Linked DNA regions of Caldimonas brevitalea. The protein of the gene in region 1 interacts with the protein of each later gene in a pairwise test. Links are inferred from orthologs where the notes say so. Each region holds a gene or a part of one and is shown in the gene's direction. Other genes may lie near its edges. The genes, in order: dnaQ and dnaE.

The links.
Region 2: the proteins of dnaQ (region 1) and dnaE interact in binary tests that used the Escherichia coli proteins (3 or more experiments, as listed by UniProt). The link is inferred for Caldimonas brevitalea from one-to-one orthologs.

What each region holds. Positions count from the first base shown.
Region 1 is NZ_CP011371.1:3,794,303-3,810,171, reverse strand. Bases 1-2,793 are described here. They hold dnaQ (DNA polymerase III subunit epsilon), read left to right. Parts: upstream 1-939; coding sequence 940-1,647; downstream 1,648-2,793. Other genes in these bases: AAW51_RS16090 (DUF2138 family protein), read left to right, coding at 2,060-2,793; fdx (ISC system 2Fe-2S type ferredoxin), read left to right, coding at 562-900; hscA (Fe-S protein assembly chaperone HscA), read left to right, coding at 1-531. Outside these bases: more of AAW51_RS16090, read left to right, coding at 2,794-3,793; AAW51_RS16085 (DUF1175 family protein), read left to right, coding at 3,790-4,467; AAW51_RS16080 (MG2 domain-containing protein), read left to right, coding at 4,480-9,147; AAW51_RS16075 (YfaQ family protein), read left to right, coding at 9,167-10,951; AAW51_RS16070 (YfaP family protein), read left to right, coding at 10,948-11,712; AAW51_RS16065 (YfaP family protein), read left to right, coding at 11,687-12,505; AAW51_RS16060 (TIGR03013 family XrtA/PEP-CTERM system glycosyltransferase), read left to right, coding at 12,980-14,350; AAW51_RS16055 (XrtA/PEP-CTERM system exopolysaccharide export protein), read left to right, coding at 14,410-15,045; AAW51_RS16050 (XrtA system polysaccharide chain length determinant), read left to right, coding at 15,194-15,869. UniProt on the Escherichia coli protein: DNA polymerase III is a complex, multichain enzyme responsible for most of the replicative synthesis in bacteria. The epsilon subunit contain the editing function and is a proofreading 3'-5' exonuclease.
Region 2 is NZ_CP011371.1:4,458,367-4,469,293, reverse strand. The notes cover bases 1-4,123. They hold dnaE (DNA polymerase III subunit alpha), read left to right. Parts: upstream 1-398; coding sequence 399-3,923; downstream 3,924-4,123. Other genes in these bases: AAW51_RS31235 (hypothetical protein), read right to left, coding at 4,085-4,123; AAW51_RS18650 (sulfurtransferase), read right to left, coding at 1-359. In the rest of the region: more of AAW51_RS31235, read right to left, coding at 4,124-4,537; AAW51_RS18635 (patatin-like phospholipase family protein), read left to right, coding at 4,599-5,828; AAW51_RS29355 (glycoside hydrolase family 6 protein), read left to right, coding at 6,128-7,954; AAW51_RS18625 (ComEA family DNA-binding protein), read right to left, coding at 8,165-8,506; lipopolysaccharide assembly protein LapB, read right to left, coding at 8,743-9,900; AAW51_RS18615 (LapA family protein), read right to left, coding at 9,890-10,207; AAW51_RS18610 (integration host factor subunit beta), read right to left, coding at 10,316-10,669; rpsA (30S ribosomal protein S1), read right to left, coding at 10,722-10,927. UniProt on the Escherichia coli protein: DNA polymerase III is a complex, multichain enzyme responsible for most of the replicative synthesis in bacteria. This DNA polymerase also exhibits 3' to 5' exonuclease activity. The alpha chain is the DNA polymerase catalytic subunit.

The sequences.
Region 1 (15,869 bases):
GAGCGCGAGCTGGTCAGCGATTGCCGCTCGCTGGCACGCTTCGAATTGCGCGGCATCCCGCCGATGGCGGCCGGCGCGGCCCGCATCCGCGTCACCTTCCAGGTCGACGCCGATGGCCTGTTGAACGTGTCGGCACGCGAGGAAAGCTCCGGCGTCGAAGCGGCGGTCACCGTCAAGCCGAGCTACGGCCTGAGCGACGACGAGATTGCCCGCATGCTGCAAGAGGGCTTCAGCACCGCCGAAAGCGACATGAAGCTGCGCGCCTTGCGCGAAGCACGCGTGGAAGCCGAGCGCCTGCTGCTCGCCACCAAGGTGGCGCTGGAACGCGACGCCGACCTGCTGTCACCGCCCGAGCACCACCGCATCGACCAACTGCTCGAAGAACTCGCCGCGGTCATGCAGCAAGACGACCACACGGTGATCGAGGCAGCGATCGAACGCCTGGCCAAGGGCACCGAAGCGTTTGCGGCCGAACGCATGAACCGCAGCATCCGGCAGGCTTTGTCCGGCCGTAGCGTCGAAGAGGTCTGAACCGGCCCGTATCAGAGGCCCGAGTCCGCCATGCCCATCATCAAGATCCTGCCCCACCCCGAATACGCCCCGCAGGGCGCCGAGATCGAGGCGCCCATTGGTACCTCGATCTGCGAGGCCTTGCTCGACCACGACATCAAGATCGAGCACGCCTGCGAAATGAGCTGCGCCTGCACCACCTGCCATGTGGTGGTGCGAGAGGGCTACGACTCGCTCAACGAACCCGAAGAGGGCGAGGAGGACATGCTCGACCGCGCCTGGGGCCTCGAGCCGCAATCGCGTTTGTCGTGCCAAGCCATCCTGGCGCAGCGCAACGTGACGATCGAGATTCCCAAGTACTCGATCAACCACGCCAAAGAGAACCACTGAGCGCGCGGCAAGGACCGAGCGCTTCACGATAATCGTGGCATGACCCGACAGATCTTCCTCGACACCGAAACCACCGGCCTGAGCCCCGAGGCGGGCGACCGCATCATCGAGATCGGCTGTGTGGAGATGGTCAACCGGCGCCTGACCGGCCAGAACAAGCACTTCTACCTGAACCCTGAGCGGTCCAGCCATGAAGACGCGGTCAAGGTGCACGGCCTGACCGACGAGTTCCTCGCCGACAAGCCCTTGTTCAGCGCGGTGGCCGACGAACTGCTCGAGTACCTGGCCGGCGCCGAGATCATCATCCACAACGCCAGTTTCGACATCGGCTTCCTCGATGCCGAGCTGCGCCGCCTGGGCCGCCCCAAGTTCATCGAGCATGTCGGCTCGGTGACCGACAGCCTGTTGATGGCGCGCGAGATGTTCCCCGGCAAGTCCAACTCGCTGGACGCGTTGTGCAAGCGGCTGGAAGTCGACAACTCCAACCGCACGCTGCACGGCGCCTTGCTCGACGCGGGGCTGTTGGCCGAGGTCTACATCCAGATGACGCGCGGCCAGGAGTCGCTGGTCATCGAAGACGACGAGGGCGGCAGCGGCGACCTGGTGATCGAGCGTGTCGACCTGAGCCAGTTCCAGTTGCCGGTATTGCTCGCCACTGAAGCGGAGGTGGGTTCGCATGAATCGGTGTTGGCCGAGCTCGACAAATCTTCGAGCGGCAAAACACTCTGGCGGAATCTTGTGTCATAATCGCGGCTTCTCGATTGCAGCGCCCTTCACACCGAAGGTCGCAGTGGCCGAAGCCCGATCGACACCCGATTCGGGCGGTTAGCTCAGCGGTAGAGCACTGCCTTCACACGGCAGGGGTCGCAGGTTCGAACCCTGCACCGCCCACCAAAAAAGAAGAATGACGAAACCCTCCTTGCGAGGGTTTCGTCGTTTCTTGCGACCTCTTATCTCTTGCTCCGGCTTGCGCCGATCCGACCCCGCGCGCCCTGCCGGACCAGGTGCCGGGCGTCGGCCACCGACTCCCTAATTTGAACGGTCGCATCCTCCACAAAGGGGAGGGCGCTGCCCACGCCGAGCAGGTATGCTGCGCGCCAGCCTGCGCACAGCGGGCGACACACAACATCAAGCCAGAACGGTCGGAAGAGGGAATCTCGTGAATCGCAAAACGCGTTGGCTCGCGGGCTTGGCCGTGGGCGTCGTGGTGGTCGCGCTCGCAGCGGCGGCGCTCACCCGGGGCCGGTTCGCCGGCCGCTACAACGCGCTCGACGTCGACCTCGGCCAACCCGACCTGCTGGTGCGCTCGGCCCGGCTGGGCGCGTTGTCGAAGGACCTGGTGGCCGCGCCGCTGCTGCGCGACGTCCTCACCGAGGACTTCGTGCACTACTACGAAGACCACCCGACCCGGCTGTCGTTGCTCGGCACCCTCAAACGGCTGGCCTATGACCACCAACTCAGCTGGAGCGATCGTTTGATCGCTGCCGTGCTCGACGCGCCGGCCGAGCTTGCGCTGTGGCGGGACGGCAAAGGCCGGCCGAGTCATTTCGTGTTGCTGCTCGAGCACAACCTCGCCGCCGAGGCCGTGCTGCAACTGGCCAAGGTCGGCTTGCCCGACAAGCAGTTGAGTGTGGCCGGCGAACTCGGCTCCGGCTTCGGGGCCAAGAGCACGGTCTACGCCGTCAAGCTCAACGCACGCACCACCTGGCTGTTCGTCTCGCAAGGCGGGCGCACGCTGGTGGCCTCCGATCCCGGGTTGTTGCTCGAGGCGGACGGCGGGCTGTCGCGGCGCGCCGCCGGGGTGTTGGCCGACGCGATCGCCACCGAGCCGGGCGCCGTCTCGCCGTTCGCGCGCGACTTCGATCTCGGCGCGCGCGGTGACGTGGCACAGCAGATCGCGGCGAAGACTTCCTTCCTGTCCTTCGGCTACCAGCACTTCTTCCCCGATCTGAAAGCTGTGCGCCTCGACCTCGATGCCCGCGGCCAGTGGTCGCTCGCCGCGCAGGCCACGGGTGCGGCGCTCGAGCAGTGGGGTCGTGGTGCGGCACAACTGTGGCGTACGCTGCCGAGGTCGAGTGCGCTGTGCGCCAGCCTCCCGATCGACGTGTCGCGCGCCGAGCCGATGCTCGAAATGCTCGGCGGCAAGGCGGGCAGCGCACTGGCGGCCGACCTGCTGCCGGTGGCCGGCTTGTGCTGGGGCCCGCAAGGCGGCTTGTTCGCGCCGATGCTGGCGCTGCGCTTGCGAGAAGGGGCGGAGACGCGCCACGACGAGACACTCGCACGCGTGCTGCAGCAGGCCACTGCGGACCCTGCCAAACAAGCCGCGGCCGACGAGGACGACGAGAACAAGCGCGCGGCGGCAGACAGCGAATCCGCCAGCGCCGTGCGCACCCAAACCTTGAAGCAGCCCAACGGCGCACGCCTGTGGACGCGCCGCGTGGCGCATGAACACGGCGCCGTCTCGCAAGGTGGGCAACGGGCCAACGTCGTCGCGGTCGCGCGCCTGGGCTCCTTGCTGGTCGCGTCGACCGACCTGCGCGCGGTCGAGCACACGCTCGCGGTGGCCGCCAAGACCTACCCGGCCCTGTCCGACACGCCGGTCGATGGCGCCGTCCCGGTGCTGTTCGCCGACGGCGCCCGTCTGGCCGGTGTGCTCGAGACCGAGAGCTGGCGCACCCTGAAAGCGGCTGCAGCGCCCACCTTCAACCGCGTCGCGCGCGAGCTGCTGACACCCCGGCTGCAGGCCGTGGCGCGGCTCGGCACGCTGCAGGTCGGCCTGCCGATCGCCGTGCAACCCGCCGACCGAACCCAGTGGGTGCCCCTCGCCGTCCATCGCGAAGCCGCGGCGGCGCGTGCTGCGGGCCCTCAGCCAGCGGCGAAGGCGACGCCATGACGCTGGCCGATGGCTCGCGCCGCCGTGCGCTGCTCACGATGGCCGGCAGCTGCGCCACGGCGCTGCTGACGCGCCCGGCCTATGCCGCCAGCCGCTCCACGCTGCGCCCGCTCGATGCCGAGCAGTCGATGGCGTTCCGGCGCTGGTTCGTCGCACTGGTCGACAACCAGGTGTCGCGCCCATCGCCGCGCTGGGTGCACCGCGATTGCGCGGGACTGGTCCGTTTCGCGGTGGCCGAGGCCATGCGCCCGCACACGTCCACCTGGCTGCAGGCCATGGGCTGGAACCGGCAGCGTCCCCGACCGCCCGAGTTGAACCTGGCCGACGACCAACGCGGCTGGGCGCGAGCCTGGCAACTGCCCGAGGGCGACGCTGGGGCGTATGCCCCGGCGATCGCCATCGTGCAGCACAACACCCGCCATGTCGGTCGCCAGCGCACCACCGCGCTCCCGGGCGACCTGTTGTTCTTCGACCAGGGCGACGACCAGCACCTGATGGTGTGGACCGGCCGGCACATCGCCTACCACACCGGCGCCGAACCGCAGCCCGGCGACAACGGCCTGCGCCGGCTGCGCTGGGAGCAGTTGTTGGCGATGCCCGATACACGCTGGCGTCCGCTCGAGCACAACCGCAATTTCGCGGGATTGTTCCGCTTCGGTTTTCTGTCGCACTGAGTGTCGACTCGCATGATCTCCATCTACGCTATCTCCCGCCGCTCGACGCGCCCGGCGCTGCGCTACGACACGGCGCTGTTGGCTCTGCTGCTTGCCGCCCTGTGCAGCCTGCTGGCGACGGGCGCCGCCCTCGCCGACGACGAAGACACGGGCTACATGCCGCCGCGCGGCGTGCCGTTTTTCCTGCTGACCGACACCAGCTTCGCGAGCAGCGACGAAGCCCGCGTGCGGCTGGAGGTGACGGGCGAACAACTCGCCGAGGTCGAACACGCCGGCGGCGCCGACATCGCGCTCTACCGGGTCGAGCGGCCCCTCGAGTTTTTGCGCCAGCAGCGCAACCTGCACCGCATCGATCTGAAGGCCGCTGCGCGGCCCGAAGGCCTGGCGAACACGCTGAGCTATCTGTGGGACCGCTGGTGGTTGCGCGCCCGGCAGATCTGGCAGAACCTCTTCAAGGGTGAGTTGCGCGTCAAGGTCACCGAGCAGGCGCCGCAGCTCAAGACCTCGCCCGACATCGGCAAGCCCACGGCCTACACCTACACCAGCGCCTACCGCTCCCTGCCAGGTCTCGCCGAGGTGCAGCGCATGCGCTACCCGGTGGCGGCCGCAAAGCCGATCGCACCGCCGTCCGATCTCAAGCTCAGCGGCTCGTCGAGCGAGTTCCGCCCGCCCGAGGAAGGCAACGTCTACATCCCGCTCGGCCGTCAGCAGCCCGGGCTGTACGTCGTCGAAGCCGCGGTGGGCCGCCACCGCGCCGTGACGCTGCTGTTCGTGTCCGACACGGTGGCCGTCACCAAGACCTCGGGCCGCCAGTTCCTGATCTGGACCGCACAGCGGGCCGATGGCCGGCCGGCGCAGGCCGAGGTGGTCTGGACCGACCTGGCAGGTGTGCTCGGCTCCGGCCGTACCGACGCGCACGGCGTGCTGGCGCTCGACCATGCGGTGCCGCAGACCAGCTACGCCTTCGGCGTCGATGCGCAAGGCGGTGTGTTCGTCACCGAAAACTTCTACTACGACAGCGAGATCTACAACGCCAAGCTCTACGCCTACACCGACCGGCCGCTCTACCGCCCGGGCGACGAGGTGAACATCCGCCTCTACGGCCGCGAGTTCACCTCGGCCACGCGCTCCACGGCCTTGCCGGCGGCTCCGGTCGAGCTGCAGGTGATGGATGCGACCGGTGCCCTGGTGCACCGTGAGCGCCTGGCCTACCACCCGCAAGACGGTGCCGCCGCCCGCTTGCGGCTGCCCGCCAATGCGCCGGCCGGCGGCTACGAGATCGTGCTGACCCGCGGCGAGGACAGCTACAGCGCCGCCTTCCGTGTCGCGCCCTACGTCAAGCCGCACTTCGAGGTGCTGGTGGAGCCGGCCCAGGCCAGCTTCAAGACCGGCGAGAAGATCAGCGGCCGCATCCGGCTGGCCTATCCCGACGGCAAGCCCGTCGCCAAGGCCAGTTTGCGTTTGAGCGCGCGCGCGCAGGTGTTGACGATGGTCGAATGCGATCTGCTCTACGGTGGCTTGTTCCCCCTGCAGATCGCCAACGACAAAGAGCTGCACACCGATGCCGACGGCGTGGCGGCGTTCGAGTTGCCGCCCGCCAAGGAGCCCAGTCGCTTGGTGCTCAGCGTGCTCGCGAGCGACGGCGCCGCGCAGCGTGTCAAGGCGACGCGCGAGATCCTGATCGAGCGGGCGGCCAGCGCCTGGACGCTGCAACCGCAGCGGCGCTACGCAGCCCCCGCCGAGACGGTGACCTGGAGCCTGAAGCCCGACGACGACGGCGCCGCCCAGCCGAGCAAGCCGACCGCCTGGCTGGCCATCCACCAGGAAAGCCAGACCCGCACGCAAGGCACGCTGGCGCCCGACGCGCAGCAACTGACGTTGAAGCTGGAACGGCCCGGCTCCTACACCGTCGAGCTGCGTGACGAGCAACAGCGTCTGCTCGGCGCCGCACCGTTCTGGGTGTCCGGCGGCGAGCTGAAGCCGCCGCAAGGCGCGATCGAGATCGTGCTCGACAAGCCGCGCTACCGGCCCGGCGACACGGCGCGCGCGCTGATCACCTTCCCGGTGCCGGTCGAAGATGCCCTCGTGACGCTCGAGCGGGACCGTGTCGAGCACTATGGCCGTTTGCTGGCGCCACAAGGCGTGGCGAACGTGCGCCGGCTCAACGAGCGTCAATGGGAGGCCACGCTGCAGGTGAAGGCCGACCATGCGCCCAACATCAGCTTCTCGGTGGCCTATGTGCACGGCCATGAATACGGCTTCCAGAATGCCGGCGTGGTGGTCGAGCAGCCGGCGCTGCAGGTGACGCTGCGCACCGACCGCGAGAGCTACCGACCGGGCGAGACGGTGGTGCTCGAGATCACCACGCGCGACGCCGCCGGCAAGCCCGCGGCGGCGGTGCTGAGCATCGGCGCCGTCGACGAGATGGTGTATGCGCTGCAGCCCGAGCTGGCGCCCAGCCTGCAGGAGTTCTTCTACCACCTGCGGCGCAACAACGTGCGCACGCAGTCCAGCCTGTCGTTCATCTCGTTCGACGAGGCCTACGACGCCCGGACCGCCGCGTCGATCGCCGGCCAGCGCCACGAGCGCGGCGTCAAACTGCTCGAGCGGCCGCGACGTGACGAACGCGACACCGCCTACTTCGAGCCGACCGTGCGCACCGACGCCAACGGGCGTGCCCAGGTGCGCTTCAAGGTGCCGGACGCGCTCACCCGCTGGCGCATCACCGCCAAGGGCTACGGCCTCGGTGACGCCGACGGCCTGGTGGGCGAACGGCGCGCCTTCTTCCTGTCCGACCAGCCGTACTTCGCGAAGTGGACGGCACCGACTTGGGCGCGCGAGGGCGACCGTCCGCAGGCCACGGTGGCCGTGTTCAACCAGACCCGCGAACGCCGCGCCCTCAAACTCAGCCTCGGCATGCCCGGCGCGGCACCGCTGGTGCGCGAGCTCGATGCCGCCCCCGGCGCAACCTTCGTCGCACTCGACCTGCCGCCCCTCAAGGCCTCGACCGAGGTCACGCTCGATGTGCACCACGGCAGCGAGCGAGTCGACACGCTGACCACCCGGCTGTCGGTGGTCCCGCGCGAGTGGCGCGGCGAGCAGGAGCTGATGGTGCCGGTGCCCGCAGGCAGCACGTCGACCCCGCTGGCCCTGCCGGCCGACGCCACCGGCGTACGCCTGCGCGTGCTGCCCACTGGCGTGGCGGCGTGGACCCACGTGGCCGACGGCCTGATCGAGCAGCCGCATGACGGTGTCGAACACACCGCCAGCCGCATCGTGCCCTTGGCGCTGGCGCTGCAAAGCCTGTCGGCCGACGTGCCGCCACACTCGCCGCTGCGCCAGCGTTTGTATGCCGCGCGGCTGCGGCTGGCCGCGCTGGCGGGCCCGAATGCGGTGTTCGGCTGGTGGGGGCAGGGCAGTAGCGCCGACAGCGCGTTCTGGAGCGCCTATGCCTACCACGCCGACCACCTCGCGACCCGCGCGCTCGGCATGGAGCTGCCGGCGGCGCACTGGGAGCGTCTGCTCGACATCTACAGCGAGAAGGGAGGGCAGGAGCCACTCGCGCAGCGGGCCTGGGCGCTGTGGCTGATGCACCGCATGGGCCTGCCGACGGCGACCATGACCGAAGGCCTGCTGGCCGAACTGGCGCAGGGCGAGAGCGAGGCGTCAGCTGCACCGACTGCTGCGAGCGCGGCTTCATCGCCGACCGTCGCACCGCCTCGCCGTGTGGCCGGCGGCCACTGGTTCACCGACGCCACGGCCGGGCGCGATCTCGCCTTGGTGGTCACAGCGCAACTGGCCCGAGCGCACCGCAAGGAACTGCCCCCCGCGGTGTCGGCCGGGCTCGAAGCGGCCTATGCGCGGCTCGAGACCTCCGAGGCGATGCTGTCGCAGGCGCTGCTGGTGTGGTCCGGGCGGCGCCCCGCACAAGGCGACGCCCTCGCTGCCGCCCTGGCCCGCGCGAGCCAGGCCGATGCCGGCCTCGACCGAACCCTGGCCTTGATCGTGCTGTCCCACACCAGCGGGCTGAGCTTGCGCGCCGAAGCACCGGCCGACGCGCCCAAGGCGGGCTGGACGGCGCGTGCATCGGCCAGCGGCCAGAGCGAGTGGGTGCCCGCAGGACGCGAGCTGCCCACCGCCGTCGAGTGGGCCCAGCCGACGGCGCAACCGCTGATGCTGTCGGTACGACTGCAGGGCCGCGTCACCTCACCGCGCAACACGCTGCCGGCGCAACTGCAGCGCCGGCTCTATCGCCTGCAACCGCAGGGAGCCTCTTTCGAGCCGGTGCTGGTGAAGCCGGGCGACGCCCTGTCGAGCCGCGAGTTGTACCTCGACGAAGTGACCGTGGTCTCGAAGCAGACGCTGTCGTTCGCGCTGGCCGAGCTCGCGCTGCCACCCGGCGCAAGCCTCGAGCCCAGCACCTGGGGTATTCGGCTGAAGTCCGGCGGCGCCGAACCGGCCGCCTTGGACCGCGCGATCGCCGAGGCCACCTCGCTCGGCTACAGCTTGCCGGTCGACAGCCTGCCGGCCGGCGAAAGCCGCGTGTTCCGCCACCTGGTGCGGTTTGCACAGCAGGGCAGGTTCCAGCTTCCCGCGGCGCGGCTGTGGCGGGTGTACCAGCCGCGCGCGCAGGCCGTCGAGGCGGCCGAAGGCGGTGGTTACGCCTGGCAGGTGCGGTGAGGGCAGATGGGGTGCGGCGATGAGGCGCAACCATGTTCGAACTGACCACGCGCCGTTCGCCGGCGTGTGGCGTGTGGCCACGGCAGCGCTGCTGGCCGGCGCGCTGCTGAGCGCCGCTCACGCCCGCGAACCCGGGCCGGGCGAACTGCAGCTCGCGTGGCTGGACGCCGCCGGTGAAGTGCAGGCGGTCACGCTGCGCGCCGATGGCAGCGCCAGCACCACGCGTGTGGAAGATCTCGGGCCCACGTCGGGCGTGGCGTTGGGCAGCCTGTGGAAGCTGGTGTCGTATGCACGTCTGGCCGAGGGCGCCGCGCGCGAGCCGGAGTACCGCTGCCAGGGCGGCAGACCCGACGAGGTGTATTGCTGCAACCCTGGCCAGCAGATCGGCCGCGGCACAGCCCTCTGGCGCTCGTGCGGCCTGTACTTCGACGCCACGCGGGTGCAGTGGGACCGGCTGCCGCCGGGCGGTGCTTTGGGCGCCTTGCCCCCCTCGATGGCCGCCCTGCAACAAGGCCGGCATCTGGATGAGCATCAGCGTGTCCCGCTGCGCGACTGGTTGTCGTGGTTGGGCCAGTGGCCCGCACCGGTGCGACAGCAGGCGCAAGACGACCTGCTGGGCTATTGGCTGCAGGGCCCGGGGCGCGCCGTGTTGGGGCAGGTTGGCAGCCGCTTGCGCGTCAAGACCTTCACCATGGCCCGCGAGGAGGCCGGCGGCCAAGGCCAGCGCTGGGCCGGCGCGTCGGGTTGGACGGGCGAGGGCACGCCGATCTGGATGGCGGCTCGCGGTACCAGTGCCCAAGTGCTGCCGACCTGGGCGGCGCGCGTGTTGCAGCATCTCGACGGCGAGGGGCTGCGAGCGGCGCCGTCCTTGGGGCAGGTCGCCACTGACGCAAGCGATGCCACCTGTGTCCGGGTCGACTACTTCAGCCGCTACCCGATCGCACGGCTGCATCCCGAGCCGTCGCAGCAGGGTGTGCTGCCGGCGGGGCACTACCGGGTGCAGTTCGCCAACGGACAACGGCTCTCGATCGAAAGCCGTCGTGACTTGCGCTGGTCGCGCGGCGACGACGGGCGGGTGCGGCTCGAAGGCCGGCTGACACTCGAGGACTATGTCGCGCGTGTCGTCGAGCGCGAGGGCCGTGCCGAACCGGCGGCCGCCGCCCAGGCCCTGGCCGTCGCTGCGCGCACCTACGTGCTGGCGCGCGGGCGGCCGGACGCGGGCTGCCTGGCGATTGCCGACAGCAGCGCCTTGCAGCGGGTCGCGCCGAGGCCGCCGAGCCGCGGCGCGCGTGCGGCCGCGACCTACACCGCCGGCCTGGTGCTCAAAGGCGCGGAGGGCCGCTACCACAGCAGCCAGGCGGCGCCCAACGTCATGTCGTGGGCCGACAGTGTGCGGGCTGCCGAAGCCGGCGAGCGCTTCGACGAGCTGCTGCGTCATGCCTATCCACAGGCCGCGTTGACGGCACGCGCCGGTGCGGCGGGCAGCAGCTGCGAAGCATTGCCGCTGGCCGAACATTGGCTGACCACCCGGCGCGCCGTGTGGCAGCGCATGTTGGCCGGTGAACCGGGCTACGCGCCGCCGGCGCAGGTGCGGGTGTGCCGGCTGGCCGGGGGCCGCCCGCACGCGCTGCGCGCTGCCGGCCGGCTGTACGTGAGCGGTGTGCAGTCGCTGGAGGAACGCCTGACGCTGACGCACGAATATCTGCACCTCGCGTTCTCCGGCCATCCGCGCAGCGCCGATGAATCTTTCATCGAGCGGCTCGCACGCCGGCTGCTCGGCCTCGACGACGAAGGCGCTTCATGAAGTACATGTTCATTCCTGCGATGGCGCTGGCCATGGCACTCGGTCCGGCTGCGGCACCGGCCCAGCAGTCGGTCACACTCGAGCTGCCCCGCGGCGGTTGGCGCACCGGCGGCGACCCGTCCGCAGCGTTTCTGCAAGAGGTGCACTACCCGGCGTCGCGTGTCGCGACGCGGGCCGACACCTCGGCACTGGCCCAGATCAAGGGACACATCGACGGCCACGCGAAGGCCGCCCCGGCCACCTTGGTCGTCAACGGTGTCGCGATGCCACTCGAAACCGATGAGGCCGGTGGCTTCCAGCGGCCCTATGCCTTCAGCGGCGGCTCCAACAGTGTCGAAGTGCGCGGCCCGCACGGTGTCAAACGGACCCAGTTCATCGACGCCGGCACCGGCGCCCGGCCGCGCTTGCGCGTGCTGCTCAGCTGGGACACGCCCGGCACGGATGTCGACCTGCACGTCATCACGCCGCGCGGTGCCCATGCCTACTACGCCCAACGTGTCATCGACGGCGGTGGCGCCCTCGACGTCGACGTGACCACCGGCTACGGGCCCGAGATCTTTGCCGCCACGCGTCCCGAGCGCGGCACCTGGCACGTCTATGTCAATTACTACGGCGGGGGCGAGGGCGGCCGGTCGACCACGATGGCCCAGGTGGCCGTGATCAGCGGCGAAGGCACCGCGTCCGAAACCCAGCGCGTGTTCCGCGTGCCCCTGCGCTCCACCGGAGACCTTCAACATGTGGCGAGCTTCAGCGTCCTGTAAAGCCGGTGCGCTGGTCGCCGCCTGTTGGCTCGCCAGCGTCACAGGTGCCGTCGCTGCCGAGGTGGACCTGCAGGGCCCGCGCGGCGGCTGGCACGCGGCCGGCCTGCTGGAAGACGACGAGCGCCCAGCGGTGGCTTATCCGCACAACCTCATCGACCGTGGCGCCCAGAAGCACCGGACCTTGATCCAGGGCCGACTCGCCACAGCGCAAGGACGCGACCGGCGCTCGCCCCACCAACTCGTCGTCAACGGCAATCCGATGCCGTTGTATGCCGGGGATGACGGCCGCTTCGTGCGGCCCTACGCCTTCGGCCCCGGCTCCAACTCGATCGAGGTGCGCCGGCCGGACGGCGGTGTGGCCAAGCGCCTGCAGTTCTACGAAACGCGCGGCAACGGCCCCAAGGCGGCGCTGCGCGTCATTGCCAGCTGGGACGACCCACAGGCCGAGATCGACATGCATGTGGTGACGCCCGATGGCCAGCATGCGTTCTGGGCGGCGCCTGTGTTGCAAGGCGGCGGCGGGCTGGACGTCGACAGCGTCGACGGCGCCGGTCCCGAGATGTTTTCGCTGTCGGCGCCACGCAAGGGTCGCTACCACCTGTACGTCAACTACTGGGGCAACTTCGGAGAAGCCGGCTACCACTTCGACGAGACGACGCGGCAGCGGCCGGTCATCACGGTCTCGTTGAGCGTCGTCACGCGTGAGAACACACCGCAGGAAAAGCGCGAAACCTTCGTCGTGCCCTTGCGGCGTATCGGTGATCTGACGTGGGTGAAGACGGTGGAGTGGTGAGCGCGCAACGTCGAGGGTATGTTGCGAGCCTGATGCGAGGGACGCGACGGACACCACCAGCGGGTGCTCGTCGCGCCTGCAGTCGCATGACCTACCTCAGGGTTCACGAGCGGCCTAAGAGCTGGCAGCTTTGCCATAATCACGCTCACACGACGCCCAAGCCGCATCGCGCCTCAATGTAACCTCGAGGTAACGCAACGCCGGTCGCATCGTGAGGGCCTGCTCCCCGGCCCGTAGGTCACCCTTCAATGACCTGCTCTCCACGTGTCCCAGACGAAGTGTTCACCGACACGCGCTGGACCACCCCTTACTCAAGGGGGCCGCAGCACCTACTTAGAGGATTGTGCGGAATTCACGGATGTGGAGAATGAGTTTCAAGAGTTTCACGAGCTTACCGCCCGCTGTCGTTCGGTCGAGGGAGCAACTGGGGAGGACAGAATGAGGGTGTTCCGCGTATTTCATCATCACGTCGCTTTGTCGACATTACTCGAGCTGTTTGCGGACAGCTTGTTGTGTTTTCTGGCCGCGCTTTTCATCGCGTCGGCCATTCACCTGGTGCCGGGTCAGCATGTGCAAGTGGTGGCGCAGTCCAACATCGTTTGGCTGGCCGCCGGCTTCGCACTGGCGATGCTGCTGCTGTACTCCTTCGTCGGTCTCTACCGACAAGGGTCCACACCGATGGGTCTGGGCACCATCCTGCGGCGCGCCTTGCTCGCCCTGCTGATCGGTGCCTACATCATCTATCTGCTGATCAGCGAGGTCGCCAACGGCCCGTCTGCCGGCTATGTGGCCGGCTTCGTCATGCTCTACCTGCTGGTGGGTCTCGTGATGGTGCGGGTGGCGGTGTTCCTGATGCAGCGGGCCATCGGTGCCCCGCGCGTGCTGATCGTCGGCACCGGGGCCGAAGCGCAGAGCGTCGCGCAAGACCTGAGTGCCTTGCGGCGGATCGAGCGCAAGGTGGTCGGCTTCTACCCGACGTCGACCGAAGGGCCGGCCGCCGTCTCGGGCGACAAAGTGTTCTCGCGCAGCCTGTCGATCGAAGAGGTGGTGCGGCAGAACGATGTCGACGAGATCATCGTTGCCGTGCGTGAGCAGCGCGGCGGCGGCATTCCGGTCGACCAGTTGCTGGCCTGCCGCATCCGCGGCACGCCGGTGCTCGACCTGGCGGGCTTCTACGAACGTGCCAAGGCCGAGGTGCCGATCGACAGCCTCAAGGCCAGCTGGCTGATCTACAGCCAGGGCTTCGTGCAAGGCCCGGCGCGCCGGGCGGCCAAGCGTGTGTTCGACGTCGTCACGTCGTCGCTGCTGCTCGTCATCACTGCGCCGGTGATGCTGCTGACGGCGCTGCTGATTCGCCTCGACAGTCCCGGCCCCATCATCTATCGGCAGGAGCGTGTCGGCCTCGGTGGCCGTTCGTTCATGTGCTTGAAGTTCCGCAGCATGCGCACCGACGCCGAGAAAGATGGTGTGGCGCGTTGGGCCACGCAGAACGACTCGCGCATCACGCGCGTGGGCGCCTTCATCCGCAAGACCCGCATCGACGAGCTGCCGCAGCTGCTGAGCGTGCTGCGCGGCGAGATGAGCATGGTGGGCCCGCGGCCCGAGCGGCCCAGCTTCGTCGCGGAACTGCAAGAGCAGATCCCGTTCTATGACCTGCGCCACAGCGTCAAACCCGGCGTGACCGGCTGGGCCCAGATCCGCTACCGTTACGGCGCTTCCGTGGATGACGCGCGCAAAAAGCACCAGTACGATTTGTACTATGTGAAGAACAACTCGCTGTTCCTCGACCTGCTGGTGCTGATCGAGACCGTGAGCGTGGTGCTGTTCCGCGAAGGCGCGCACTGAACCAATCAAAAGGCCGGTGCCTGCTGCGCCGGCTACATAGTGGGAGTGAGGAGCACAAGATGTCCTTGATGAGCAAGCGCGCCGCCGGGCGCCTGTTGCGTGCCGGTTGCAGTCTTGCCGCCGCGGCCGTGTTGGCCGCCTGCAGCACCACCGCCTCGTATCCGCCTGCGCCGACCAAGGCGCAGACGTCCGACCATCGTTACCTGATCGGCGCGCTCGACACGCTCAACATCGTCGTGTGGCGCAACCCCGAGCTGTCGACCTCGGTCACGGTGCGTCCCGACGGCTACATCTCGACGCCGCTGGTCGAAGACGTGAAGGCCGCGGGGCGCAACCCCAAGGACCTGGCACGCGACATCGAGAAAGCGCTCGGCAAATACGTGCGCGAGCCGGTGGTGACGGTGGTCGTCAGCAACTTCCAGGGCACGTTCTCGGAGCAGATCCGCATCGTCGGTGAAGCGACGCGGCCGCAAGCCGTGCCCTACCGGGAAAACATGACGGTGCTCGACGTGATGATCCAGGTCGGCGGCCTGACCGATTTCGCCAACGGCAACGGCGCGGTGCTGGTGCGGGGCTCCGAAGGTGGCAAGCAATTCAGCCTGCGCCTCAAGGACCTGCTCAAACGTGGCGACATCTCCGCCAATGCCGACATCAAGCCGGGCGACATCATCATCGTCCCGCAAAGCTGGTTCTGAGCACGCCGTCCTTGCGAGTGCCGCCCGGCCTGGCGCTGCATAAGCGGGCCGGGCTCCGTGTCGTTGATGCCCGCCGGGTGCGTTGCCGCCCGGCCGCCGCTGGCGCACCCGCGAGAGGGTGGCCTACAGGAACGAGGTCCGAGACTTTATGAACGAGTTTGTCCGCCAGGCCGCCGGCGTGCTGTACGACGTTTGGCAACGCCGCTGGATCGCGCTGGGTGTGGCGTGGCTGGCCGCCGTGCTGGGCGGGGCCATCGTCTTCATCGTGAAAGACCGCTACGAGGCGACGGCCCAGATCTACGTCGACACGCAGACGGTGCTCAAGCCGCTGATGGCCGGCCTGGCGTTCCAGCCCGACATCGACCAGCAGGTGCGCATGCTGGCACGCACGCTCGTCTCGCGCCCCAACGTCGAGAAGCTGGTGGACAACCGCGACATCGGCCTGATGCCGCCTGAAGGCAGCCAGCGCGAGCGGGTCATCAACTCCTTGATGACCAAGATCCGCGTGACGCCGAGCGGCGGCGGCAACCTCTACACCATCAGCTACCGCGACACCGAAGGCGAGCGGGCGCACCGGGTGGTCGAAAACCTCGTCAACCTGTTCGTCGAGGCGAGCATCGGCGGCAAGAAGCGCGACTCGCAGGAGGCCAGCCGTTTCATCGACGAGCAGATCGAAGAATACGAAGGCAAGCTGATCGAGGCGGAGAACCGGCTCAAGGACTTCAAGCTGCGCAATTTCGGCGTCTCGGGCATGTCCAACCAGGACTACTTCGCCCGCATGTCGGCGCTGGCCGACGAGGTCAGCCGTTTGCGCATGGAACTCG
Region 2 (10,927 bases), 660 kb from region 1 along the record:
CGGGCCAGCGTGCGCGGGTCGACCGCCGGCGCGCGGCCGGCCTGCGGCCGGATGGTCGGGTGGTTCATGCGGATGATCTCGCGCTTGACCTTGACCAGCAGCTTGCGAAAGGGCACCTCGGCCGACCAGCTCTCCTTGGGTGCCAGGTCGGCAAAACGTGTGTCCTCGCGCAACCACGAGACGAAGTCGCGCACACCGTCGACGGGGCCGGCAAGGAACAGGTTGAGGCCTTCTTCGGCCAGCAGCACGGTGCCCTTCAAGCCCAACGCTGCCGCGCGTGAGTGGATGCTCTCGCGCAACGCCGCAGCATCCGGCAGGGTCACGAACTTATAGGCGGAAATGTTCAGAACGTCAGTCACGCCGGCGATTTTAGGGAGGTCGCCTCCTAAAATCCCGGCATGGCCTTCGTACACCTACGCACCCACACCGAGTTCTCGGTGGTGGACGGCACCTTGCGCATCGACGAGCTGGTGGCCGCTGCCGCCGCCGACCAACAAGTCGCCCTGGCAATCACCGACCTGAACAATCTGTTCGGCGCGATCAAGTTCTACAAGGAAGCGCGCGGCAAGGGGGTGAAGCCGGTGATCGGCGCCGATGTCTGGCTGGAGCCGGAGCCCGGCTCCGGCGACAAGCTGCCCAGCCGATTGCTGCTGCTGATCCAGGACAAGCAAGGCTATCTGAACCTGTGCGAGCTGCTGGCGCGGGGCTGGACGCAGAACGTCAACCGCGCCCAGGCCTGCCTCAGGTGGGAGTGGCTGGAGGCGCTGGGCGGCGGCTTGATCGCGCTGTCGGGCGGCGAGCAGGGGGCCGTGGGCCAGGCGTTGATGGCGCGTGACCCGAAACGCGCCGAAGCGCTGGCGCGGCGTCTCGCCGGCCTGTTTCCGCAACGCTTCTACATCGAACTGCAACGTTTTGGGCAGCCCGGCAACGAGGCCCATGTCCGCGCCGCAGTGCCGTTGGCCGCCGAGTTGGGGCTGCCGGTGGTGGCGACCCACCCGGTGCAGTTCCAGACCCCTGACGATTTCGACGCGCACGAAGCGCGGGTGTGCATCGCCGAAGGCGAAACGCTGACCAATCCGCGGCGCGTCAAGCGCTTCACCCGGGAGCAGTACTTCAAGCCGCAGGCCGACATGGAGGCCTTGTTCGCCGACATTCCGTCGGCGCTCGCCAACACCGTCGAGATCGCCAAGCGCTGCAGCCTGACGCTGGTGCTCGGCAAACCGCAGCTGCCCGACTTCCCGACGCCCGAGGTCGACGGCCGACGCCTGCCGATGGAGGAGTACTTCCGCTACGCCTCGCACGAGGGGCTGAAGGAGCGGATGGAGCTGCTGTTTCCCGACCCCGCCAAGCGTGAGCAGGAAATGCCGCGGTACGTGGAGCGGCTCGACTTCGAGATCAACACGATCTTGAAGATGGGCTTCCCCGGCTACTTCCTGATCGTGGCCGACTTCATCAACTGGGCCAAGAACAACGGTTGCCCGGTGGGGCCGGGCCGGGGCTCCGGCGCCGGCTCGCTGGTGGCCTATGCGCTCAAGATCACCGACCTCGACCCGCTGCGCTACAACCTGCTGTTCGAGCGCTTTTTGAACCCCGAACGGGTGTCGATGCCCGACTTCGACATCGACTTCTGCCAGGCCAACCGCGACCGCGTGATCGACTACGTGAAGGAGAAGTACGGTCGCGAGGCGGTCTCGCAGATCGCCACCTTCGGCACGATGGCGGCCAAGGCCGCCTTGCGCGACGTGGGTCGCGTGCTCGGCATGGGCTACGGCCATGTGGACGGGATCGCCAAGCTGATCCCCGCCCCGCCGGGCAAGACGGTCACGCTCAAGCGGCCGGGCGACAAGCCCGACAGCGGCATCATCTATGCGCGCAAGGAAGCGCCCGAGATCGAGGAGCGCGAGAAGAACGAAGAAGAGGTGGCCGAACTGCTGGCGCTGGCCGAGCGGGTCGAGGGTATGGTGCGCAACATCGGCATGCACGCCGGGGGCGTGCTGATCGCCCCGGGCAAGATCACCGACTTCTGCCCGCTCTACATGCAGCCGGGCAGCGACTCGGCGGTGTCGCAGTACGACAAGGACGACGTCGAATCGATCGGCCTGGTCAAGTTCGACTTCTTGGGGCTGGCGACGTTGACCATTTTGGAGACGGCGAAGGAATTCATCGTCAAGCGCCATCCGGACCAACGCGATTTCGCGTTCGAGACCATCCCGCTGGACGACCGGGCGTCGTACCAGCTGTTGTCCGAAGGCAAGACGGTGGCCGTGTTCCAGCTGGAAAGCCGCGGCATGCAGGGCATGTTGCGCGACGCCAAGCCCAGCGTGTTCGAGGACATCATCGCGCTGGTCGCCTTGTACCGCCCGGGCCCGATGGACCTGATCCCCAGCTTCTGTGCCCGCAAGCACGGCCGCGAAGAAGTGGCCTACCCGCACCCCTTGATGAAGGAAGTGCTGGAGGAGACCTACGGCATCATGGTCTACCAGGAGCAGGTGATGCAGGTCGCCCAGCGGCTGGGCGGCTATTCGCTCGGCGGCGCCGACTTGCTGCGCCGCGCGATGGGCAAGAAGAAGGCCGAAGAGATGGCCAAGCACCGGCTGATCTTCGCCGAGGGTGCGGCCAAGAACGGCATCGGTCCGGACCTCGCCAACGAGATCTTCGACTTGATGGAGAAGTTCGCCGGCTACGGCTTCAACAAGTCGCACGCCGCCGCTTATGCGCTGCTGGCCTATCACACGGCCTGGCTCAAGGTGCACTACCTGGCCGAATTCGTCGCGGCCAACATGAGCGTCGCGCTCGACGACACCGACAAGCTGAAGATCTTCTACGACGACGCGGTGCAGCTCGGCATCCGCTTCGAGCCGCCCAACGTCAACACCGGCACCTACCGCTTCGAGCCGGTGGCCGACAAGGTGGTGCGCTACGGTCTGGGTGCGGTCAAGGGCACCGGCCAAAGCGCGATCGAAGCCATCGTGCAGGCGCGCGAGGAGGGTGGGGCGTTCAAAAGCCTGTTCGACTTCTGCGCGCGCGTCGACCGCAGCCGCATCAACAAGCGCACGGTCGAGGCGCTGATCAAGGCCGGCGCGTTCGACGCAATGGAGCCGAACCGCGCGGCGCTGGTCGCGAGCATCCCGCTGGCGTTTGAATATGCCGACGCGCAGGCAGCCAATGCCGACCAGGGCGGCTTGTTCGACTTCGGCGATTCGCATGCGTCGTCAGCGCAGGAGCCCGAATTGGTCGCCGCCGCAGAGTGGAGCATCAAGGAACGGCTGGGGTTCGAGAAGATCGCCATCGGCTTCTACCTGTCGGGCCATCTGTTCGACGAATACGAGCCCGAGGTGCGCCAGTTCGCCAAGCGCAAGATCGCCGACCTGATCGACAGCCGCGAGCCGCAGCTGCTGGTGGGCATCGTCAGCGACTTGCGCGTGGTCAACGGCCAGCGGGGTCGCGTCGCGATCTTCAAGCTCGACGACAAGAGCGAGGTGATCGAGGCGGTGGCCAACGAAGAGCTGCTCGACGCCAACCGCGAGCTGTTCCGCGACGACGAACTGCTGGTGGTGCAGGGCAAGGTGCAGCCCGACCGCTTTTCGGGTGGCCTGCGGCTCAACGTGCAGCAGGTCTGGGACCTGACCAGCGCACGCTGCCGTTTCGGCAAATACCTCCGTGTCGCGGTCAACGGCACGACACCGCCGGTGGCCGAGCTGGTGCGGCAGTTTCCGCCCAAGCGCACGGCGACCGAGCACGGGGAACTGCTGCAGGGCCTGACGGTGCGGTTGCTGCTGCACCGGGCGATGGCTTACGGCGAGCTCGACCTGGGCGAGGACGCGCGTTTCTACCCCACTGACGAAGCGCTGCTGCGGTGGCGCCAGGATGCCCAGGCCGGGGTGGCGAGCGTGGTGTACGAGGAACCGGCGCCGCGGTTGTGACGGATTCGTGCTTCTCGCGCCGCTTGGCAGGGTGAGGTGTCCGATTGTGGAAACTGTTCCCTTTCCGAGCGCGCCGGGGCACTAAGATCTGGGCTTCCAGAGTCATGCAGGGCCGCCGTCACAGACCGGTGCCCTTCCCGGGAGCCTTTATGAAAGCAAGATCAGCCCTCGTCGTTCTCTTCCTGGCCGGTGCCGCCGGCGTGGCTGGAGCGACGGATGTCGGTGTGTCGGTGAGCGTCAGCCAGCCGGGCCTGTACGGCCGCATCGACATCGGCCATGCGCCGCCGCCGCCGGTGATCTACGCGCAGCCGGTGATCATCCAGCGCCCCCGGGTGGCGCCACAGCCGATCTACATGCACGTGCCCCCCGGGCATGCCAAGAACTGGGGCAAGCACTGCAGGAAGTACGACGCGTGCGGCACGCCGGTCTACTTCGTGAAAGACTACGATCGCTACCGCCAGCACCACGGTGGGCACCACCATCATCACCACCGCGATCGGGATCATGATCGCGACCACGACCGCGGTCATGGCCGCGGCGGTGATGATCACGGACGCGGCGGGCATGACCACGGCCATCACGGCCACAAACACGGTCATCACAAACACGGACATCACAAGCACGACTGAAGGGCGTAGCGCGACGCTCCACCTCTGTTGCTGCTGAAGGCCGGCCATGCACAACCACACCAACACGGGACTGGTGCTGATGGGCGGCGGTGCCCGTGCGGCGTATCAGGTCGGCGTGCTCGAAGCCATTGCCGACATCTGCCGCGACTGCGGTGCCCACGACCGCGGCAATCCTTTCCCGATCATCGCCGGCACCTCGGCGGGCGCCATCATCGGCTCCGCGCTGGCATGCAAGGCCGACAACTTCCTCGGCGCGGTGCACAACCTGCGAGAGGTGTGGTCGAACTTCCGTGCCGAACAGGTCTACCGGGCCGACTCGGTGGGCGTGATGCGCAGCGGGGCGCGCTGGTTGTCGATGCTGTCGCTCGGGTGGGTGATCGCCCGGTGGCGGCGGGCGCGGCCGCGTTCCTTGCTCGACAACACGCCGCTGGCGACACTGCTCGACGAGATGATCCCGTTCGAGCGGCTCGATGGTCTGATGGACGAGGGCCACTTGCAGGCCCTTGCCGTCACGGCCTCCAGCTACTCGTCCGGGCAACACGTCACCTTCTACCAGAGCAGCGACGACATCCTGCCGTGGACCCGTTCCCAGCGCCTCGCGGTCCGCGACCGTATCACGCGTGAGCATCTGCTCGCCTCGTCGGCCATTCCCTTCGTGTTTCCCGCGGTGCCGCTGCCGTTGGCCGGCGCGCGCGAGTTTTTTGGCGACGGCTCGATGCGTCAGGCAGCGCCGATTTCGCCTGCGGTACATCTCGGCGCGCAGCGCATCCTGGTGGTGGGGGCCGGGCGCTTGCACGAGCCGCCGGGGCGCCGCATCGTGTCGCAGGACTATCCCAACCTGGCGCAGATCGCCGGACATGCGTTGTCCAACATCTTCCTCGATGCGCTGGCGGTCGATGTGGAGCGGCTGCAACGTATCAACCACACCCTGTCGCTGATGCCGCCTGAGCTGCGCAGCCGCACGTCGCTGCGTCCGCTCGACGTGCTGGTGATCGCCCCGAGCCAGCGCCTGGACGACATCGCCGGCCGCCATGTGGCGGCATTGCCGCTGCCGATCCGCACCATGCTGCGCGCCCTGGGCGTGACCAGTGTGCCCGGCGACGCCCGCGGCGCCGCATTGGCCAGCTATCTGCTGTTCGAATCCGACTACACGCGCGAGCTGATGGCGCTGGGGCGAGACGACACGCTGGCGCGACGCGACGAAGTCATCCGCTTCTTCGGCTGGCAGGCCCGAACGGCCGACGCAGGGAGCGGCCAGATCGAGGTCCGGGCCTGAGGGCGGCGCGTCGCCGGCTTGCCTTCCCGGCACCCCACACACCACCAGCCTCGCCGCAGAGCTGTCGCGTTGGCGATCACTTGATTCTTGCTCGCGTGCCGACAAGTGCCTCCCGGCGATGATGCACAGCTGTACAAGTTGGAACGTGTGCAGCGCCTTGCAACCGAAAAGCCGTAGTTGATCTCGTTTGGAGGGACTTCGATACTCGGCCTTCCGCGAGGCTGCTCATCAAGCGTTCGCACGACCGCCGCGTTGGCATTCAGCCCGCGAGGCCCCCACCCAACTTGGCAGAGATCGTCATGCGACGCTATCGCACCCTGAACTACCGCACCCTGACATTGATCGCGAGCGCCGCCACCGGGCTGACCGCCTGTGGTGGGGGAAGCAACACGACGGACGCCGCGGGCCCCGCCAGCGCGAGCAGCGCGCAAGAGGCGGGGCGCACTGCTCAGAAAGAGGCTGAGCAGCAGCAATACATCAGCTCGCTCATCTCGTGGTGGCCCACGGAGGGCAAGGCGATCTCGGGCGACCAGCCCTTCAAAGGACTGATCCGCGATCGAGCGCTGGACTCCTACCGCCTTCATTGGGTGGTCGACAACGACTTCTCCAATGTGCAGCAACAAGAGATGCGGAATTCTTGGGACGGGGGGCCTCACAAGCAGGCCACCGTCAACATCGATCGGTGGTCATGGCGCGGCAACGGCCCCTACACGATCACCTACATCGCCTCGGAGTTGAACGGCAGCGAGATCGGCCGGCTCAGCTTCAACATCTACAAGGCGGCCAGCGCGGATGGCCCCGAGGTGAGAACTTGGTGGCCGGTGCAAGGGTCGCGCGTGTCCGGATCGCTGCCATTCAAAGGAGTGGTCGAGGGCTGGGGCCTGAATGCCTACAAGATGTACTGGGTGGTGGACAACGACTTCAGTCGCGTGCAAGAGCATGAGATGCGTGACTCGCAGACCGATGCGCCGCACAAGGAAGCGCTGGTGAATGTCGCCGACTGGAACTGGAAGGGCAGCGGTCCTTACCGCATCACCTATGTGGCCTATGCCGTTTCGAATGGAGCGGAGATCGGGCGCACCAGCTTCGACATCTATACGGGGGCTGCACCTGCACCAGCACCAGCACCTGCACCTGCACCTGCACCTGCCCCGGCTCCGGCTCCGGCTCCGGCTCCGGCTCCGGCTCCGGCTCCGGCTCCGGCTCCCGCACCCGCACCCGCACCCGCACCAACGCCTGCACCCATCTCGAAGCCCTTGTACGGCAAGCCGCTCTACGTCAACCCGGAAAACAAGGCCAAAGTGCAGGCTGACGCTTGGCGCACCACTCGGCCGGCCGACGCAGCGCAGATGGACAAGATGGCAGCGCAACCGGTGGCGCTATGGATCGGCGGTTGGTTCGCCGACGTACAGGGCGAAGCGAATCGCTACATCGAAGCGGCGACACGTGCGGGGCGGGTGGGGACGGTGGTCCTCTACAACATTCCTCTGCGCGACGCAGGCGGCTATTCCTCGGGTGGCGAGGCGGACAAGGCGGCCTATTTGAATTGGGTGCGGGCTGTGGCAGCAGGCCTTGGCAACCGCCCCGCGGTGGTGGTGGTCGAGCCCGATGCGCTGGCACAGCTGGATCAATTGACCGCAGCGCAACAGGCCGATCGCCTCGAAATGCTGCGCGAGGCCGTGCTCATTCTGCGTCAGCATCCGCAGTTGCAGGTCTATCTCGATGCGGGCAATCCCAGCTGGAAAACCGCCGAGGTCATGGCCGCACGTTTGCGCCAGGGCGGGATCGACAAGGCCAACGGCTTTGCGCTGAACGTCTCCAACTTTCACTGGACAGCGGAGAACGTCCGCTATGGCGAGAGCATTTCGAAGCTGGTCGATGGCAAGCATTTCGTCATCGATACGAGCCGCAACGGCAACGGTCCGGCCCCCAACAATGAGTGGGCCAACCCCCCAGGACGGGCGCTCGGCGAGCGGCCGACGTTGTCGGTCGCACATCCCCTGGTCGACGGTTATCTCTACATCAAGGTGCCAGGCGATTCGGATGGTCCGGCCAACGGAGGCCCGGAAGCCGGACAGTGGTTCCCTGAATACGCGCTGGAGTTGGCTCGAAACGCGAAGTGGTAGGTAGTGCCTGTGGCGGCCCCGCCGTTACGCCGGGGCGCCCTCGTGAACCTGCGGCTGGTCTCAACCCAACTCGGTACGAAGGCGCTCCGCTGAACCGGCTATGACCGGTTGGCGCCCGGAGCCGGCCGCTTCGTCTGCAGCATCAAAAAGTACGCCCCGGGACCCGGGGCGTACTCACTGCCGTGGCGGCTCAGTCGAACTGAGCGGCTCTTACGGCTTCGGTGCTGCTTTGGGGGCGGCCGGTTTCGGGGCCGCCTTGTCGTCGTTCTTGGTCTGCGGAACCGCGTCGCTGTAGGGCGCACCGTTGACGGTCAGCCCCTCTTTCGACAAGCGTGCGGCGCTTCCTTTGCCGACCCCTTGGACCCGCGAGATCAAGTCGTCCCAGTTCTTGTAGGGGCCGTTCTTGCGCTCGGTCATGATGCGCGTCGACAGCGACGCGCCGACGCCCTTGATGCTTTCGAGCTGGGCTTGATCGGCCTTGTTCGCATCGACGGCGGCGGAGGCCGCGGTGGCCAGACAGGTGAGCAGGACCAGAACAATCTTCTTCAGCATGCGTTTCCTCCCGAGGTGTTGTGTGGCGCTTGCCAGACGCTTCTGACAAGCTGCACGCAGTCTAGGACGGGGAGGTGGAAGCGTCGCCTGTCAAGCAGGTCAGCGGGAGGAATGCACAGGCTGTCAAGCACTACCGTCAGAGGCGACCCTGAAACGGCATGAAAGGCGGCGGGAGGGAGCGCATGGCGAACACGCTTCTTGTGCTCGCGCGTGCGCAGGGCCTCTGGCCCCCGGCGTCAGTAGTCTTCGATGCGCCGCGGCGGATAGCTGTCCCAGGTGTGGCAGCCCGGGCATTGCCAGAAGTAGTGCGAGGCCTCGAAGCCGCACGCGGCACAGCGGTAGCGCTGCAAGGGTTTGGCCGAATGCGCCAGCACCTGCTGCAGGTGCTGCAGCTCGGCCGGCGACAACGCCTGTCCCTGCACAGTGCTCTCGTCGAGCAGGTGCAGGGCCGAGGCCATCGAGGGGTGTTTGGACAGATGCTGCGCGATGGCGTGGCGGCGCATGCGCGGGTCGTCTTCCAGTTGCCGCAAGGCGGCCAGCAGGTCGACCGACGGGGCCCGCTCGTAGAGGGCCTTGAGGCGTTCCTTCGCCAGCTCCGGCTGCTGCAAGGCCAGCGCCGAGGCGGCATAGTCCTGGGCCACGAGTGCAAATGCCGCCGGGTTGGCGGTCATCAATTCGTGCCACATCTCCAGCGCTTCGGCGTGACGGCCCTGGCGGGCCAGGCGGTGGCCGGCCAGCACCACCGGGCGGGGCGCCTGAGGGGCCACGCGGCGTGCTTCACGCAAGGCCTCTTCGGCCGCTGCGGCATCGGCGCGCGCGTCGGCGTCGAGGGCGATCTCGCACCAGCAGTGCGCGATGCGGCTCGAGAACGATCCGGCGCCGGCCGCTTCGAGCTTGCGCGCCACGTCGATCGCCTTGCCCCAGTCGCGTGAGCGCTCGTACAAGGTCAGCAGGGCCAGCCAGGCGTCGGTGCGGAAGGCCGAGCCTTCGAGCGCCTGGTAGGCCATCTCTGCCCGGTCGAACAGACCCGCCTTGAGAAAGTCCTGGGCGAGTGCGAACTGCGCCCGCTCGCGCTCTTCGCGCGGCAGGTCGGCCCGCCCGAGCAGATGCTCGTGCACCCGGACCGCCCGCTCGTACTCACCGCGCCGGCGAAACAGATTGCCGAGCGCGAAGTGCAGGTCGGAGGTGTCGGGGTCGTGCTGGACCGCCTCGATGAAGGCATCGATGGCCTTGTCCTGCTGTTCGTTCAGCAGCAGGTTCAGCCCTTTGAAGTACGCCTTGGGCGACTCGCGTTCCGCCGAGCGCAGTTGTCGCACATCGATGCGCGACGCAAGCCAGCCGAGCGCGAAGGCCAGCGGCAGGCCGAGCAGCAGCCACTGGAAATCAAAGTCCATCGCGCGGGGGGTGCATCAGCGGCAGGGCTTCCTCGACGACCACCGGCGCCGTGGCCGCCGGCGTTTCGGCAGGCGTGGGCAGCGGGGTGCTGCGGGCGGCGCGCCGATGGCGCCACCAACTCGGCACCATCGCCAGCACGCCGAAGGCGCAGCCGAGCGCAAACGCTGCCAGCACGATGAATACCATCGGGGCGCGCGACTCGTAGCCGAAGAACCAGTGGAGGAGCGCTTCGTGCTGATTGTTCAGCGCGAAAGCGAAGAGCAGAAAGAAGATGGCGGCTCGGAAGAGCCAGAGCAGGGCTCGCATCGCAGCGATTCTAGCTGCGACCCGCGTCGCCTCGTCGAGGTGCGACACACGGCGTCAGGCCGTGCGCAGCCGTGTAGGGGCATCGTGGATGCCGGGCTCGGTGGCCGCTCAGGCGGCAGCCTTGTCTACCGATGCAGCAGATGCTGCGTCATCCGGTTCGGCTGATTCAGCCTCGGGGGCGGTGCGTGCGTCGACCGCTTCACGCAGGGCCTTGCCCGGCTTGAAGTGGGGGACGAGCTTTTCGGGAATGATCACCTGCTCGCCGGAGCGGGGGTTGCGCCCCACCCGCGGCGGGCGGCGATTGATCGAGAAACTGCCGAAGCCCCGGATCTCGATGCGGTGCCCGCGCGCGAGAGCGTCGGACATCGCATCCAGGATGGTCTTGACCGCGAACTCGGTATCGCGGTGGGTGAGCTGGCCGAAACGTTCGGCCAGCTGGTTCACGAGATCGGATCGGGTCATGAATCCTGAGCGGGATCGGGGCGTCGGATGATCAGTCGGAACGCGGGCTGGATCAGCCGTTGTTCTGCTGGTCGCTCAGCTTGGCCTTGAGCAGCGCGCCCAGGCTGGTGGTGCCGGCGTTCTCGCGGTTCTCGGCCGACAGGCGCTGCAGCGCTTCTTGCTGCTCGGCGTTGTCCTTGGCCTTGATCGACAACTGCAGGCCGCGGGTCTTGCGGTCGATGTTGATGATCAGGGCGGTGACTTCGTCGCCTTCCTTCA